2 regions of the Sedimentibacter sp. B4 genome follow, and region 1 is predicted to be linked to the other one. Evidence: riboswitches for the same ligand, from Rfam matches in the RefSeq annotation. Region 1 holds a riboswitch; the other holds the start of a gene.
What was found. A riboswitch is a leader RNA that binds a small molecule or an ion and turns the genes downstream of it on or off. The one in region 1 is predicted to bind cobalamin.
Positions count from the first base shown of each region.

Region 2: another riboswitch for cobalamin. It lies ahead of cbiD (cobalt-precorrin-5B (C(1))-methyltransferase CbiD); the one in region 1 lies ahead of cobT (nicotinate-nucleotide--dimethylbenzimidazole phosphoribosyltransferase).

Region 1 covers NZ_CANG01000038.1:64,709-72,390, forward strand. The annotation lists gene ppsA (phosphoenolpyruvate synthase) at 1-1,381, opposite strand, end outside; gene BN358_RS07505 (DUF4256 domain-containing protein) at 1,743-2,324, opposite strand; gene cobT (nicotinate-nucleotide--dimethylbenzimidazole phosphoribosyltransferase) at 2,423-3,535, opposite strand; cobalamin riboswitch at 3,626-3,800, opposite strand; gene BN358_RS07515 (hypothetical protein) at 3,954-4,325, opposite strand; gene BN358_RS07520 (DNA-3-methyladenine glycosylase) at 4,424-5,080, opposite strand; gene BN358_RS07525 (hypothetical protein) at 5,162-6,166, opposite strand; gene BN358_RS07530 (metallophosphoesterase) at 6,185-6,811, opposite strand; gene BN358_RS07535 (GNAT family N-acetyltransferase) at 6,878-7,384, opposite strand; gene BN358_RS07540 (GNAT family N-acetyltransferase) at 7,441-7,682, opposite strand, start outside.
Region 2 covers NZ_CANG01000029.1:18,412-26,093, forward strand. The annotation lists gene BN358_RS04860 (cobyrinate a,c-diamide synthase) at 1-15, opposite strand, end outside; gene cbiT (precorrin-6Y C5,15-methyltransferase (decarboxylating) subunit CbiT) at 38-988, opposite strand; gene BN358_RS22760 (hypothetical protein) at 996-1,259, opposite strand; gene cobK (precorrin-6A reductase) at 1,261-2,019, opposite strand; gene cobM (precorrin-4 C(11)-methyltransferase) at 2,022-2,777, opposite strand; gene cbiD (cobalt-precorrin-5B (C(1))-methyltransferase CbiD) at 2,787-3,872, opposite strand; cobalamin riboswitch at 3,994-4,164, opposite strand; gene BN358_RS04885 (N-acetylmuramoyl-L-alanine amidase) at 4,268-4,984, shown strand; gene BN358_RS04890 (hypothetical protein) at 5,153-5,776, shown strand; gene BN358_RS04895 (HD domain-containing phosphohydrolase) at 6,001-7,314, shown strand; gene BN358_RS22245 (DUF5317 domain-containing protein) at 7,324-7,682, shown strand, end outside.

The DNA of each region.
Region 1 (7,682 bases):
TATTTTGGATGTTTTGTTTCAATTCTTTTAAAGATGATTGACTGCTTATTATCAACTCCTGTACAATTTTCGGATCATCAACTTTCGAGTGAAAATCTTCCGGCAATCTGTCTTTATTGTTATTAACAGAACTCAGCTCTTTCTTTTCATCTGTTAGAGACTTTATAAAGTCTTGCTTTATTATGGTCATAAGTGCATCTTTCATAAGAGGATCGTGTTGACCCATGCTGTTTAATAAAGCATCTCTGGTATCAGGTGAAGCCAGAATCTGAGTAACATCAACGAACAGCCTTCCACCGGCTTTATACCTGGGTCCAAAAGATGTTAAACAAAACAAAGATATTCCCAAGGGCTTCAAAGGATCTGTCATCATTTGCTGATGACCGACAGATAGGTATACATGTTTTTCCTTAGTCTTTGCTTCCGGGATGGGATACAAGGTTGTGATCGGTCGGCTCTGAACAATGTAAAATGTTTCATCAGCCAAACACCATTCAATGTCCTGAGGGTAAGCAAAATGTTCTTCAATCATCCTGCCAATATTTTCAAGCTGCAATATCTGATCATCTGTCAGTGCTTGCTTGTTCTGCTGCTCAGGCAAAATCTCCTGTACAAAAATACCACCATCCTTTGAGGAATAAACAGCCATTTTCTTGTTTGATATATTCTTATTGATAATCTTTCCGTCTTGTACCTTGTAGTTGTCAGCATTAACTATCCCGGAGACTAAGGCTTCACCAAGTCCGAAGCTGGCATCAATGGATAAAATCTTTCTGTTAGAGGTAACAGGATCAGCTGTAAACAAAATTCCTGCAGCCTGTGGGAATACCATCTTCTGAACAACCACAGACAAATAGACTTTGCTGTGGTCGAAGCCATTTTGAATGCGATAAATTACTGCTCTCTTAGTAAACAGAGAGGCCCAGCATATGCTGATATGCTTTATGATTGAATCCTTTCCCATAATGTTAAGATACGTGTTCTGCTGGCCTGCAAAGGAAGCTGTGGGCAAATCCTCTGCCGTTGCGCTTGAACGTACTGCATATGCATTTTCTTCTCCAAAACTTAAGAGAACGCTGGTGATTTCTTCTTCAATTTCTTCTGGGATGACTGCATCTTCTATGAGCCTTCGAATCTCAGCACTGATTTTATTGATTTTATCCCTGTCTTCTAATTTTAGAAGCGATAACCGATCAAGCAGTTCCTTAATAGACGGCGTTTCTCCAATGATTCTTTTAAATGCATCAGTAGAAACACAAAAACCCTCTGGCACGCGTATGCCTTCAGTCCTGGATAGTTCCCCAAGGTTTGCTCCCTTACCACCAACAGACATGATTTTTGTTTTGTCAATATCCTTAAACCCAAGAACATATGAACTCATATGACTACCTCCTTTGGCCTTACTATTGATATTTTGATTGTCCTCCATAAAACTATATTAGAGTATTGAATATTTTTTAACACTAATTTTACTAGCTATTCATTGTATTATTGCCTCTTGCTTCTGCAATAATCCCCATTATAGCATTATCAAAAAATAACAAACAGACTACACTTATATTTTTTTATATGTTATAATTAAAGTGGAGATAATTAAAAATTATGTACGAAATGTTGCGAGTTCTAGACATAAAAAAATACCATTAATATTTTCAATAAATATTTAATGGTATTTTACTAAAGAAAATTAGATTTTTAATTGGTCACTGAGAACCGTCCCCTATGACTTCCCTATGACTTATTTATACCCTTAGTGAGCCACGAAAGCCTCTGACACCATAGTAAGATTCTGCTCCATTGTGATACACAAAAACAGTGTCATAGCGGCGATCACAAAACAATGCTCCACCGAGTTTCCTGATATTTTCAGGTGTTCTGATCCAGCTTGACGTCTTAACATCAAAACTGCCAAGTTTCTGCAACTCCCTGTATTGTTCCTCAGTTAACAACTCAATACCCATATCATCAGCCATATCAACAGCATTATTTTCAGGTTTATGTTCTTTCCTTGACTCAAGTGCCTCACGGTCGTAACATATACTTCTGCGGCCTTTTGGGCTTTCTGCTGAGCAATCATAAAAAATGTATTCATCCGTATTTTTATCATGACCAACTACATCCGGTTCACCGCCGGTTCTTTCCATTTCATAAAGTGACCAGAGATTTTCAGAATAAATTTCAAGTTTTTCTTGCACCTTTGACCATTCAATACTCCTATGGCGTTTCATATTTTTTTCAAAACGCACTTTTAATGTGCTTAGCAGTTCTTGGTGCTGTTCCGGTGACAATTTTATTTTATTGCTGACTTTATCTATATTTGTCATGCCGATTTCTCCTCATTAATTTAAATTTATTAAGTTATATCTTCATATACTGATTATACCCAATAAATACATTAGAAATCACCACACCTTTATAAGAGTTAAAAATCTCCTGTACTTACACCCGAAGTTTCAAATGTAGCCATTTCATCAGCAATTTTCAAAGCTGCTTCAACCATTGGAAACATAAGTGCTGCACCTGTGCCTTCTCCTAATCTCATGTTTAAAAATAATCTTGGCTCAATACCAATGTGTTTTAAAGCTATTAATTCACCTTTTTCTTCTGAAGAATGAGAAGATATCATATATTCAATGGAAAAAGGATTTAGTTTTGCAGCTACAAGAGCTGCTGCAGAAGAAATGATGCCATCTAATATTGTTGGTACTTCTTGTTTTGCTGCTTCTAAAATTGCACCTGCCATTGCAGCAATTTCTAATCCGCCTATTTTAGACAATACATCTATTGGGTCATCAGGATTAGGATTATTTATATTAATCGCTTTTTTTATTATCACATGTTTATGTTTTAGAGCATCATTTTTCAAACCTGTTCCGCTGCCTGTAGCTTCTTCAACACTGCAGCCTGTGAAAACTGTAATTAAAGCTGCACTTGGAGTTGTATTTCCGATTCCAACTTCTCCTGTTGCTAAAATGTTTTTTCCAGACTCAATTACATTTGATGCAACCATAGCACCAGTCAATAAGCTTCTAAGAGCTTCTTCTCTTGTCATGGCTGGGCCTTCTGCAATATTATCTGTTCCGTTTTTTATGCGGTTAGCCATAAGTTCTGGTGGATTAATAGGACGAGATATACCTAAATCGGTACATACAAGGTCTGCTCCTGCATGATTAGTCAACACATTGATTCCACCGCCTCCACTTAAGTAACTGTTGAACAATTGTGCAGTTATTTCCTGTGGAGCTGCGCTAACCCCTTCCTTTACAACACCATGGTCTCCGGCCATTAATAGAACTGCCTTTCCCTTAATTTCAGGATATGCAGTTCGTTGTATTCCTGCCAGCTGAACAGCAATGTCCTCAAGCACTCCAAGACTCCTGGTAGGTTTTATCTTACCATCAAGTCTCTCCTGCATTTCTTTAGCTGAGTTAAAATCAGTCTTTTTAATACCTGATATGATTTCATTTAGTCTCAGCTCCAGTTCTTTTTCACTCATGTTCTTAATGTTTAAATGTTTGCAAAATCCATTGTTCATTTTTACTCCTCCAATTAATAAAAAAATAAAGTCCCGCCATAATAATATATGGTCGGGACTTTTCCGTCATCACGATGCTTTCAGTAAATGAAAGACTTTTTCTTCCCAGGCAGGTCTCCTGACTCAGACTCAAGCATCCTTTTGCCCCTTCCCGGCATATGCCAGTGGTACGGCAAAGGACTCATCTTCACAGTGTTGGGTACGTAACGGACTCTCACCGTCTTCCCTATTCTCCCTAATGGGCACCTGAGATTGATATTTAATTAATTCAATTTTAATATAAAATTTGCACCAAGTCAAACAAATATTAGATCATAGAATTTTACAATTTATTTTTATGTAATATAGACATTAGTAAACTAATATATATATTATCCTCATTGAACAATGAGGATTGAGAGGACATAATGGACAGCATTTAGGGTTTGATTAATTCCTTTGTTATCAATGATAATGATATATACAGTGACTTTATCATATTCTTCGTAAGTGACAATTGAGGAGTACCTTCTTTTAACTTTTCCTGTGCTTTTTCGCACTTGCTGATTGTTGAGGTTATAGGTGGAATTGCTTTTTCTAAATCTTCTTTGGAGAAATTATCTTCTAAAGAATCACCTAACTCTCTTGATATTAATGACGATGATATGTATAGAGCTTTAACCCTATTCCTGGTAAGAGTTGCCTGAGGAGTACCTTCTTTAAATTTAGGCTGTACTTTCTCGGACCTCCTAATCATAGAGGCAATTGTTGGAATAGCTTTTTCCAGCTCCTCTTTTGTGAAACCATCCATAAAATTCTCCTTTAAAAATACTATTTTCAAGCTCCAGAAGAGCCATTTTCATGTGGATACCACCTTCATACCTACAAGCCTGCCATTTGTTCCACTCGTTATTTCCTTGCCAACTCTTTTTTCTTTTTTGGTGCATAATCCAGCATTTGTGGTATTGCACCTCCTGCAATTGCCCAGAGATAAAGACTTGCCACTGTACCGTAAGGCGAATAGCGTTTTTTGTACTTCTCAAACTTTTTTCTGTCAATGTTTCTGTGATGATAAAGCATCCGCATACCACGGTGAATTGCCAGGTCTCCAAAGCTCACTACATCAGGACGCTGTAAACAAAATATCATAATCATTTCAGCAGTCCATACACCAATACCTTTCAAAGAGGAAAGTTTTTTGATAATCTCTTCATCTGACAGATCATTAAGCGTATTAACGTCAAACTCTTTATTTCTTACCTTATCTGCAAAGTCTTTGATATACTCTGCTTTTTTGAACGTCATACCAAGTTTTTGCAGTTCATTTAATTCAAGAAAATAAATATTGTCAGCATTGATATCTCCAATTCTATCTCTTAGCCTCTGCCATATGGTCACTTGGGCCCGGGTGGATATTTGTTGGCCGATAATGTGATGAACTATGGACGAAAACATGTCATTGTCAACTGCCCTGTATATATGTCCAATCTGATCAATTGCCGCCCCAAGCAGTTTGTCACGGCTTTTTAAGAATTCAATTTCCTTGTTGTCGTACTCAAAATACAAAACTTCACCTCCTTGCTTCCAGCGGTCATAGGGGACGGTTCTCTCTGTCCATTTAGAACCGTCCCTTATGACTCCCTATGACTATTTTGAATTTTGAATAATGGATTTTTCCATAAGCTCTAAAGTCTCAATATACTCTGGCTTAAGCTTTTGATACAAATTTTGTCTGCATGCTTTTGCTTCTTCCGGCTTACTTTTTCTTCCCTTAGTTTTAATAACATCATACCAGTATAATTTATGATTATTATAGTATACGTCAAAATCAACCAACCTCTTACCATCAACTGAATATTCCAGCGCCATTAAAATCATTTTAATTTCCTGCGGGGTTAAAAATGTAAACAACCTCACCTGATATGTCAAGACTGAGTACAGAAGCACAGCATGGTCCTTAGTCCAGCTTTCTCCTAAAATCATCCCTATTTCCAGTTTAGACATTATAAACATGAGTCTGTCATAGTGTTCCTTATATTTTCCATAAGAATCATATATATTAATTCTAAGCTCATACCACTGACTGTCATTTAAGTTTTGAGTAATATACCTCAGTCCTTCTACCCTCAGTCTTCCATGAACTTCAGTGATCGGATGCGGAATTAAAAGTTTTGTATTCAGGAAATCAGATGACGAAATTGTATCGCTGATTGACTTATTGGTAAAAGCTAAGATAGTATCATCTTTTTCTCCTATCCTAATGCCGTCTATCCAATCAACCTCCTTACCATCAAAAACAATCTTTAGTTGATCAATTAATTTTTGTTCATTGCCAGCTATACGCATAACTATTGATGAAGGACCCATGTCGATCTTTTGTAAAAGATTACATGCATGACTGTTAATAATTGTAGATAATATTACCGAAGCAACATCGCGAATCAGCACAATTTTTTTGGCATCCTCTATACAGGTTTTTTCAATATTTATATCTGTTATGAAACATAAAGTACAATTTTCGGTTGCATTCTCAAACCCTTTTTGGAAATCTGTTTCTTCACCACTCAGTTTTGACTCTAAAAATCTTGTGATTTCATCAATATTTTCTGTTCTAATAAACAAATACCTCGGTCCCATCCTAAATAACAGCATGAATATCTCCCCTTTCTGCTATAAACCAATCCTTTTTAATTTCATTCCTCTTGATGTATCTGTACCTGAAGGATAATCTAACTGAAACACCCTTTTATTAGACAAATCGATTATATTGATGTTCAATATTCCATTGAGACCTACAGTTGCACCTTTTTTATAATGACTAGGTTCAAAGCTGTGTCCGTAAAGATTAAAATCCACATCATTTAAATTTTCCTTATAATAATGACTGACAGAGAAGGTGCAACCATCTATAGTCAAGATACCATCCTTGAGAATTATTCCTATATTAGTCAAATTGCTAACTGTTTCATAATCATCATGGTTACCCAATACATAATAGATTTTTGAGAATTTATTCTTCTCTATACCGTCTATAAGTTTTGCAACACCTTTACAGTAGCTGTCCATTTTATACTTATATATCTCCAGCTTAATATTATCAGCCATATCTCCTGTATGTACAATATATTGAGGCTTTAAAATTTCAATTATTCTAAAAATATAGCCATAGATATCTACAGGTGTATCACTTATATGCAGCAATATAGGACCTTTTATTTCATTTAAAAGCTCCTTTGATATATATGGATAATCAAACATGAATAACAATCTTACGTATAAATCCTTAATGAACTTCATCTTTATCAACCTCCCAAAGGTCACTGGGTGGTCACAGGGGACGGTTCTCCTTGACCATATGTAACATTATCCTTCTAAAATTTTTGCCATATAAAACTCATCATAATACCTGCCATTTTTTAATGTTGCCGCTTTTCTCGTACCTTCAACTTCAAAGCCACATTTCTTATATAGATTTATTGCTCTTTCATTTTCTGTTATCACGGTTAATTCAAGTCTCTTTACTTTATTAGCACTTGCCCATTCTATAATATTCTGAAGCAGTAAATAACCAATTCCCTTACTGCAATATTCTTCTAAAATACCAGCTACTACAACAGCAACATGATTGGTTCTAATAAAACTTTCTCTGACTGCAATTATATAACCTATTATTTTACCATTAGTTAATGCCACATAGCACATGTCGCCATCATTAATAACAGATTCAATATTCTTTTGAATTCTTTCCTTGCTGATATTACGTTCCCCTTTTTCAAAAAGCATGAATTCTGCTTCATCATCTAATTTAGGCAGAAACTCACAAAACTCATTTACATCATTAACGTTTCTCTCTCTAATTTCTATATTCATAATTCACCCCCAATTTATTTCATCTCTGCAATTTTACAGAAACTGTACCAATGGTATTAAAATGGTTTCCATTCGTCTTCTAATATCGCATAAATGCAATCATCATACCACTGGTTGTTCATATTAAAACTTTTTATAAAATGCGCTTCTTTTCTAAATCCGATTTTTTCAAGTAGCTTTATTGATTTTATATTGTCGGGGTCAACAGATGCTGTAACTCTATGTTTCTTCAATTCAATAAAAGAATAATCAATTACAGCTTTTACCGCTTCTTGTGCGTACCCATTACCCTGATATT
Region 2 (7,682 bases), on a different contig from region 1:
TGCTGCAGCTATCATTATTCTCGGTGCCTTGATTGTTTTAATTTAAACCACTTCCCTTACCGCTTATAATATAAATGGGGTTTTGTCCCATCATCATGTTGTATGATCCTATTTTTTTTGATTTTGAAATCCATGCGTTTGTTATTTCAACATGTTCAAATTTGAACTTTTCCATGCACCTTATGGCTTCATTGACGCTTTCAAGGGCTATGGCATTTATAACAACATTTGCAGTTTTATTTTTTTTCAAAACTTCACAGATTATTTTTTCAAGATTTCCTCCGCTTCCCCCTATGAACACACAGTCAGGGCTTGGAAGATTTTCAAGACAGTCAGGAGCCAGTCCCTTTACTATATCTATGTTGTATGCTTTGAATTTTTCTTTGTTTTTTTTAATTAAACTTATGGCTTCTTCATTTTTTTCAATGGCATAAAGCTGACCAAAGCTGAGCTTAAGAGCAGTTTCAATTGAAACGGAGCCTGTTCCTGCGCCAATATCATAGACTGTTGAACTGTTTTTTATGTTAAGCTTTCCTATGGATATAGTTCTTACTTCGCTTTTGGTCATGGGAATATTTCCTGTTATAAACTCATCATCCCCTATGCTTCGCATTCCAATGTTTATATCAAGAGCTTCACGGTTTTCTACCAACATTGCACTAAGGCTGTCAAAATTCATCAGGGATAAATTGAATGCTGTATCTGTAATGATTTTTTCGTTTGGGTATGATAAATTTTCACCTACAGTGACATTTACATGACCCAATCCTTTAGTGCAAAGAACTTTGCATATTTCACCGGGACCAAATTCTCCACCAGTTAAAAAGAATGTTTTTTTGCTGAACATTACAGCAGCTGCAATGTTAATGTCTCTTCCGTGAGCGCTTTGATGCTTAACATCGTCCCATGAAATATTTAATTTAGAACACAAATACTGCATGGAACTGATTGAAGGAATATTTTCAACTGTTACTTCATGGCCTTTCAGAAGATTTTCAGTTTATTTTTTTTGACAAACTGTAAAATCCTGAATCTCCAGACACAAGCAAACTGAAAACTCTGCACTTTGAATGTTTTATATAATCTATAATATCCTGAGTGCATATGCTTTCAAACATTTCTTTATGTAAAAACTCAAAGCTTTCAAGCATTCTCCTGGCGCCTATGAGGCAGTCTGCTTCTTCAATTGCTCCCTTTGCTGCGGAATGAATGTAATTGTTGCTGCCAATACCTAATCCAACAATATTTAATTTTTTCATGTTAGCCTGCCTGTTCCATGATCGTTTTTTTAAAAAAGTTCATTATTTCATCCAGTGTTAATCCGTCTTCATATTGCTTCCTTATTACAAGGCATTTTGCTCCCGTGTTCACACATGACTGAACCTTTTCGTCAAATCCTCCGGAATCTGAGCTTTCCTTTGTTACAAGGAACTTTGCATTTGTGCTTTTTATCATTGCAGCATTAAGTTCCGTGCTGAATGGTCCCTGCATGCATATTATATTTTTGTTCTCATATCCAAGCTCAATGCATCTTTTAAGTGAACTTTCCATAGGAAGAATCCTCACATAAATTCTTTCACTATAATTTTCAACTGCCGTGAACTTGTCAAGATCCTTGCTGCCGGTAGCAAGCAAAATGTTTCCTTCTTTATTTTTAAGATAATCAATGCATTCCGAGAAAGACTGAAAATAAATGCAGTCTTTGTTTTCAATTGAATTTCTTATTACTCTCATATATCTTGTGCCGCTTACAAGTGTTGCCTTCACAATATTGTGAGATACAAGCCGTGCAAATGGATGAGTTGCATCCACCACCCAGTCATATTTTTTTTCAAGAAAAAGATTTACCATTTCTTTTTCATCAATGCGCTTTTGATATACAGAAATGTTATTTATATTTTTCAAAAACTGCTGCCCGTACTCTGTTGCAATGAATAAGTCTGTCTTTATGTTGTTTTCAGACAAAAATTCTGCAAGTTTTCTTCCTTCTGTGGTTCCTCCGAAAATACAGATATTCATCTCTAATTTTCTGCCTTTCTGAATTCATGTGTAAAAGAAGGATTGTACAATTCACTTCTTTTGTAGTCATTTCCCAAGAAGTTTCCAACAAGAATAAGGGCTGTCTTCGTTATGTTGTTTGTTTTCATAATTTCAGGAAGAGTTGCAACGGTAGCATGAAATATTTTTTCATCAGGCCATGTTGCTTTGTAAACAACTGCAACTGGCGTACTGGGTTCATATCCGCCCATAATCAGTTCGTCCGAAAGCTTTTCAGAAAGTCCTGAGCTCAGGAACAAAACCATGGTTGATTTATGGGAAGCCAGTGACCTTATTTTTTCTCTATCCGGCACTGGAGTCCTACCCTCCATACGGGTAATAATAACGGTCTGACTTACATCCGGAAGAGTGTATTCAGCATTTAAAGAAGCTGCTGCTCCAAAAAACGAACTTACTCCCGGAACAACTTCAAATTCAATATGAAGCTCTTTTAAAATATCAATTTGTTCTCGTATTGCCCCATAAATGCTTGGATCTCCGGTGTGAAGCCTCACAGTGTCTTTATTTTCTTTTTCAGCGGTCTTTATAACATCTATTACTTCTTCAAGAGTCATGTTTGCACTGTTATAAATCTGGCAATTATCCCTTGTGTATTTTAAAAGTTCAGGATTTACCAGTGAGCCTGCATATATTACTACATCTGCTCTCTGCAATAAATTGTGCCCCTTTAATGTAATTAAATCTGCGGCTCCAGGGCCTGCTCCAACAAAATGTACCATGATTTCTCCTTAATTTAATATGCCTTTGTCGTTTGAATAAATTATGAGTTTTGTTTTAACGGTGTTGTTTACACGCTTATTTATGTAATATTCAGCTTTTTCGCTTATTTTCTGCAATACAAGCTTTTCTATATTTTCTCTTTCAAGTATTGATAAAGCATGTTCTGTTGTGGCGCTTGATAAAATTTCATTTATTGCAGAGCTTCCTGCACCGTACAAGGCTGCGTAACATGCAATAACTTCCATCCTGAAATCACCGTTATGAGAATGTGTATTGAGCATTCCTCCGGCTACCTTAACCATCTTGCCTATGTGCCCTACAATGAGAACTTCCTTGAAACCAAGCTCCACAGAAAAATCCAGCACCTCTCCTAAGTAATTGCTGAACTTAAGACTGTTTTCTCCTCGTATTCCCAAAGTGCTGTCTATAAATTTCTCAGCGTAATTTCCAGGAAAAGCAAGAAGTCTTAGATAGCCCTTTTCTCTTATTACTTTCATCTCTATTTTCAAACTGTCAACAAGAGCTTTCTCACTCATGGGTTCAACTATTCCTGTTGTTCCAAGTATGGATATGCCTCCAATTATTCCAAGCTGAGGATTGAATGTTTTCAAGGCTTTTTCTTCACCTTCCGGAACGTATACTGTTACGCTCATTCCTCCCCTGTACTTGTACTCGTTTGAAATTCTCTTAAGATTTTCAGTTATCATTTTTCTAGGAACAGAATTTATGGCTGCCTCGCCAACTTGGCAGTCAAGTCCCTTTTGAGTAACCCTTCCTACTCCCTGCCCCCCATAAATATTTATTTTTCCTGTGTCATCAAGGCTCACTTTAGCATAAATTTCAATGCCGTCAGTTATATCCGGATCATCGCCGCTGTCTTTCGTGACGCTGCAGCTTACCCCTTGAACATCAAAACATGGATTTTTTATGTCCATGAAAATTGTTTCTCCTAAGGGCAATCTCACTTGCACATTGTCAACTGTCTTCCCTGTGAGAAGCATAATTGCCGCAGCAGATGAAGCAGCTGCTGCACATGTTCCGGTTGTATATCCGCACCTTAATTTTTTACCGTCTTTTATAATATAATCCCTCATAATATCACCCTGAGACTATATACTTTGTTTAAATTATTCCAAAATAAAAAATCTTCCAATTTCTTGGAAGACATGTATGTGCAGTAAATATACTCTAACATTTAAGATAATCCTCCCGAAAATCTTCAAATCAAAATTTGGCAGGTCTCCTGACTATCGGTTCATCTAAAGCTCACCTTCCCGTTTATCACAGTGGTTTTGAGCCTTATCACCTTTCACAGTAGCGGGGGCTGTAACAGATTTTACTGTTTTCCCTTTTAAAACTATAGTTACCAAACTTTAATATTTAGTTGAGCTCATTATATATTAAAAAATACATATTGTCAAATGAGATTATAGTAATAATAAATTTTCAGTCTTCATAATCTTAAATAAGAAAATGTTTTGGAGGATATATGGAAGAATTATTTAAAAAAGTAAATATAGTATTTTCAATTGCTTTGATAATCACAGCCTTGCTGATATTATTTTCAAATATAGGAATTACCAGCGAAACAATCAACGGAACAAGTGAAAAACTGGATAAAATAAAAATTCTCATAGATCCAGGTCACGGGGGCATCGATCAGGGTGCAAGCGGAAGCCTTCATATAGGAGAAGCCCCCATTAATCTTGAAATATCTAAAAAACTCATGACATTTCTTGAAGGAAGCGGTTTTGAAGTTGAAATGACAAGATATGATGATACGGGTCTTTATTCATCAGCATCAGATACAATCAGAGATAAGAAAAACGAAGATTTGAAAAACAGAGTGAGCACCATAAACAATTCAAATGCTGATATAGTTGTTTCCATACATTTAAATGCATTTCCACAAAAACAATATTACGGTTCTCATGTTTTTTACCAAAAAAACAATGAGTACGGAAAAACAGCAGCCTTTATTTTACAGGACAGTCTGAAAACAATCCTTGATCCAGAAAACCAGCGAGTTCCACAAATTAAACAAGATATAAAAATAATGGATGATACAAAAAACACTGTTTTATTAATTGAATGTGGATTTTTATCCAATCCAGCTGAAGAACAAAATCTTGTATCTGATGAATACCAGGAAAAAACAGCCTGGGCAATATATACAGGACTTATGAAATATTTCAATGAAATTTAACAGTCATTAAGTAAACACAAAGTAAACACATTTTTTCATTTTGTCGAAAAGATGTGTTTTTTTTGTATAATATTGATAAAAATATGAAAATTTCTTAATTAAATTGTTGAAAATATGCGAAATGTGTATTATACTGAAAGCGTGTAGTATAACATTTGGAGGAATAATATGAATTTTGATGAAGTGGAGTATTTTTTAGCCAATATAAAATCTGTCTTGTCGTGTAAAATTATTTCTGATGCAAACAACAATATAAGCGAAATACATGTGCTGTCTGACAGCAGTAGACATTCAAAGCAAATATCACGTGATATCAGAACTGCTTTGTTGTCTCATTTTAATTTAGATGTGGATTATAAAATTATAAGTGTTGCACAAATCAATAAAAACATTTCAATCAACACTGATTTCAGGCTGTTGTATGACGGTTACACAAATGAAACTTCTTCTGACAGAATAAAAATAAACACAAAGCTTTCCTGGGATGAAAAAGAATATACAGGACAAGCTGAAGGAATTAAAACAGAAAAAAACACACTCATGGTTGCTGCTTTATCTACACTGGATTCTATAAAAAAAGCCATTGACCTTGACTGCTTCATTGTAGAAGACATACAGACTGCCAAAGTTGCAGGCAAAGACGTAATGGTAGCAGCAATAACTCAAATAGACCACGGGAAGGAAAATGTTCTCATCGGTTCCTCCATAGTTACAACAAACAAAATTGATTCTACAATAAAGGCAACATTAAATGCTATAAACAGAAAAATCTGTTTGTATATAAAAGAATGATCGGGCTGACTAAAATATTTCAAAACTAGCGTAGCGGATCCTTCCTGTTCTAATAGCGAACTGAGCAGAGACTGACTGTCGGAGGATTCCCATGAAAAAATTAATGCCTATAATAGCTTCTTTAGTATCTTTGGTATTGGCTGCAGGCGCAAGCATCAGCTGGCTATAAAAATTAATTGATCATTTGTCAGCCCTTCATTATATAGAAATATAGAGGTTAAAAAATGGTAGATGGTGTAAGTACAATGAATAATAATCTAGAAAAACAAAAAATTAATATAAAATTATATGTATACATAACATTGTTAGCAGCCATTGCTATAATGTTATTGATTAATTTTTTTGAAATGTATACAATCGAAGATTATACTTTGCTAACGGTTTTCTGCGTATTATCAGCCGTAGCAGAAACATTTCTAATACCGTTGCCTAAAATAGGTGCCATATCAGTCAGCACAGCATTGGCATTTACTGCAATAATCTTGACAAACCCTCTGATTGCTGCCGTTGTAATGGCAGCTGGTGTAGCGTTCAGATGCCCCTACGTTGACGGCAAAGGGAGAGTTCATATATTTAATAATCCACCTTATAAAACAATCTTTAATATAAGCCAATATTTTATTAATACAGGCATAGCTGGATTAGCATATGTTGTTGTAGACGATCTCCTTAAGGTAAGATTTGTATTTTACAATCCGGTAGCAGGCATTGCAGCATTAATTGTTTATATTTTGTTAAACACTTTTTGCATGTCAGTGTTAATGGCTATATTATTAAAAGAAAAATTTTCAAACATATGGAAAAGTAGTTTTTATGGAATGCTGATTAACATATTGCTTGTAAGCCTTTTAGGCATAATACTTGCTTTTGCCTTTTATAGCTACGGAACAGGCGGAATGCTTTTGTTCTTCATTCCACTTTTATTTGCAAGATACACATTCAAACTTTACATAGACATGCGCAAGAATTATTTTGACACCATGAATGTCCTTGTACGAGCCATAGAAGCAAGCGACCCATATACCAGCGGTCATTCCATGAGAGTTGGTGCCTATGCAGAAGCTATTGCCAAACAACTTGGTCTTCCGCAAGGTAAAATTGATTTAATAAAGAGTGCAGCCCTATTACATGACATAGGTAAAATAGGAATAGACAAGAAAATTCTCAATAAGGATGGAAAGCTTGAAAAAGAAGAATTTGACACTATTAAATCTCATCCTGAAATAGGAGCAACAATAATTTCAGATTTAAGCTATCTTTCAAACATTACAGAAATAATAAGACATCACCACGAAAGGAATGACGGAAGAGGCTATCCTGACGGTTTGGACCATGATAAAATTCCGTTGGAAACTTCAATTCTTACAATTGCGGATTCCTTTGATGCCATGACAACAAACAGACCATACAGACATTCACTAAGTCTTGAAACAGCACTCAATGAAATAAAAATAAATGCTGGAACGCAGTTTAATCCTGACATAGTGGATGATGCAATAATTGCTTTGAAGGCAACATATTTTAGCTTATCTGAATAAAGGTGCATTATGATTTCAGAAATAATATTGATATCCATTTTATCAATTTTAATTGCAATATTAATTTTAATAACAACAAAAAAAAGTCCTGATATCACTAATCGAAATTTTGAGATAAAGGGCTACAAGTTATTAATATTGACAGCAGTAATAGAAATTACTGCTCAATTTTTGTTTAGAAGGTTTCCCAGCAGCAGCTTGTTAAGGTATCTTTCACTTAGCTGGCTGATTTATTTTGCTATTTTTTATGTAGCTGCAATAAACATAAAAAAGTCCTACATGATGCTTTTTTTTATTGGAACATTGCTTAATTTCATAGCAATTGCTTCAAATGGTTTTAAGATGCCCGTCTTTGTTTCTGATGTTCT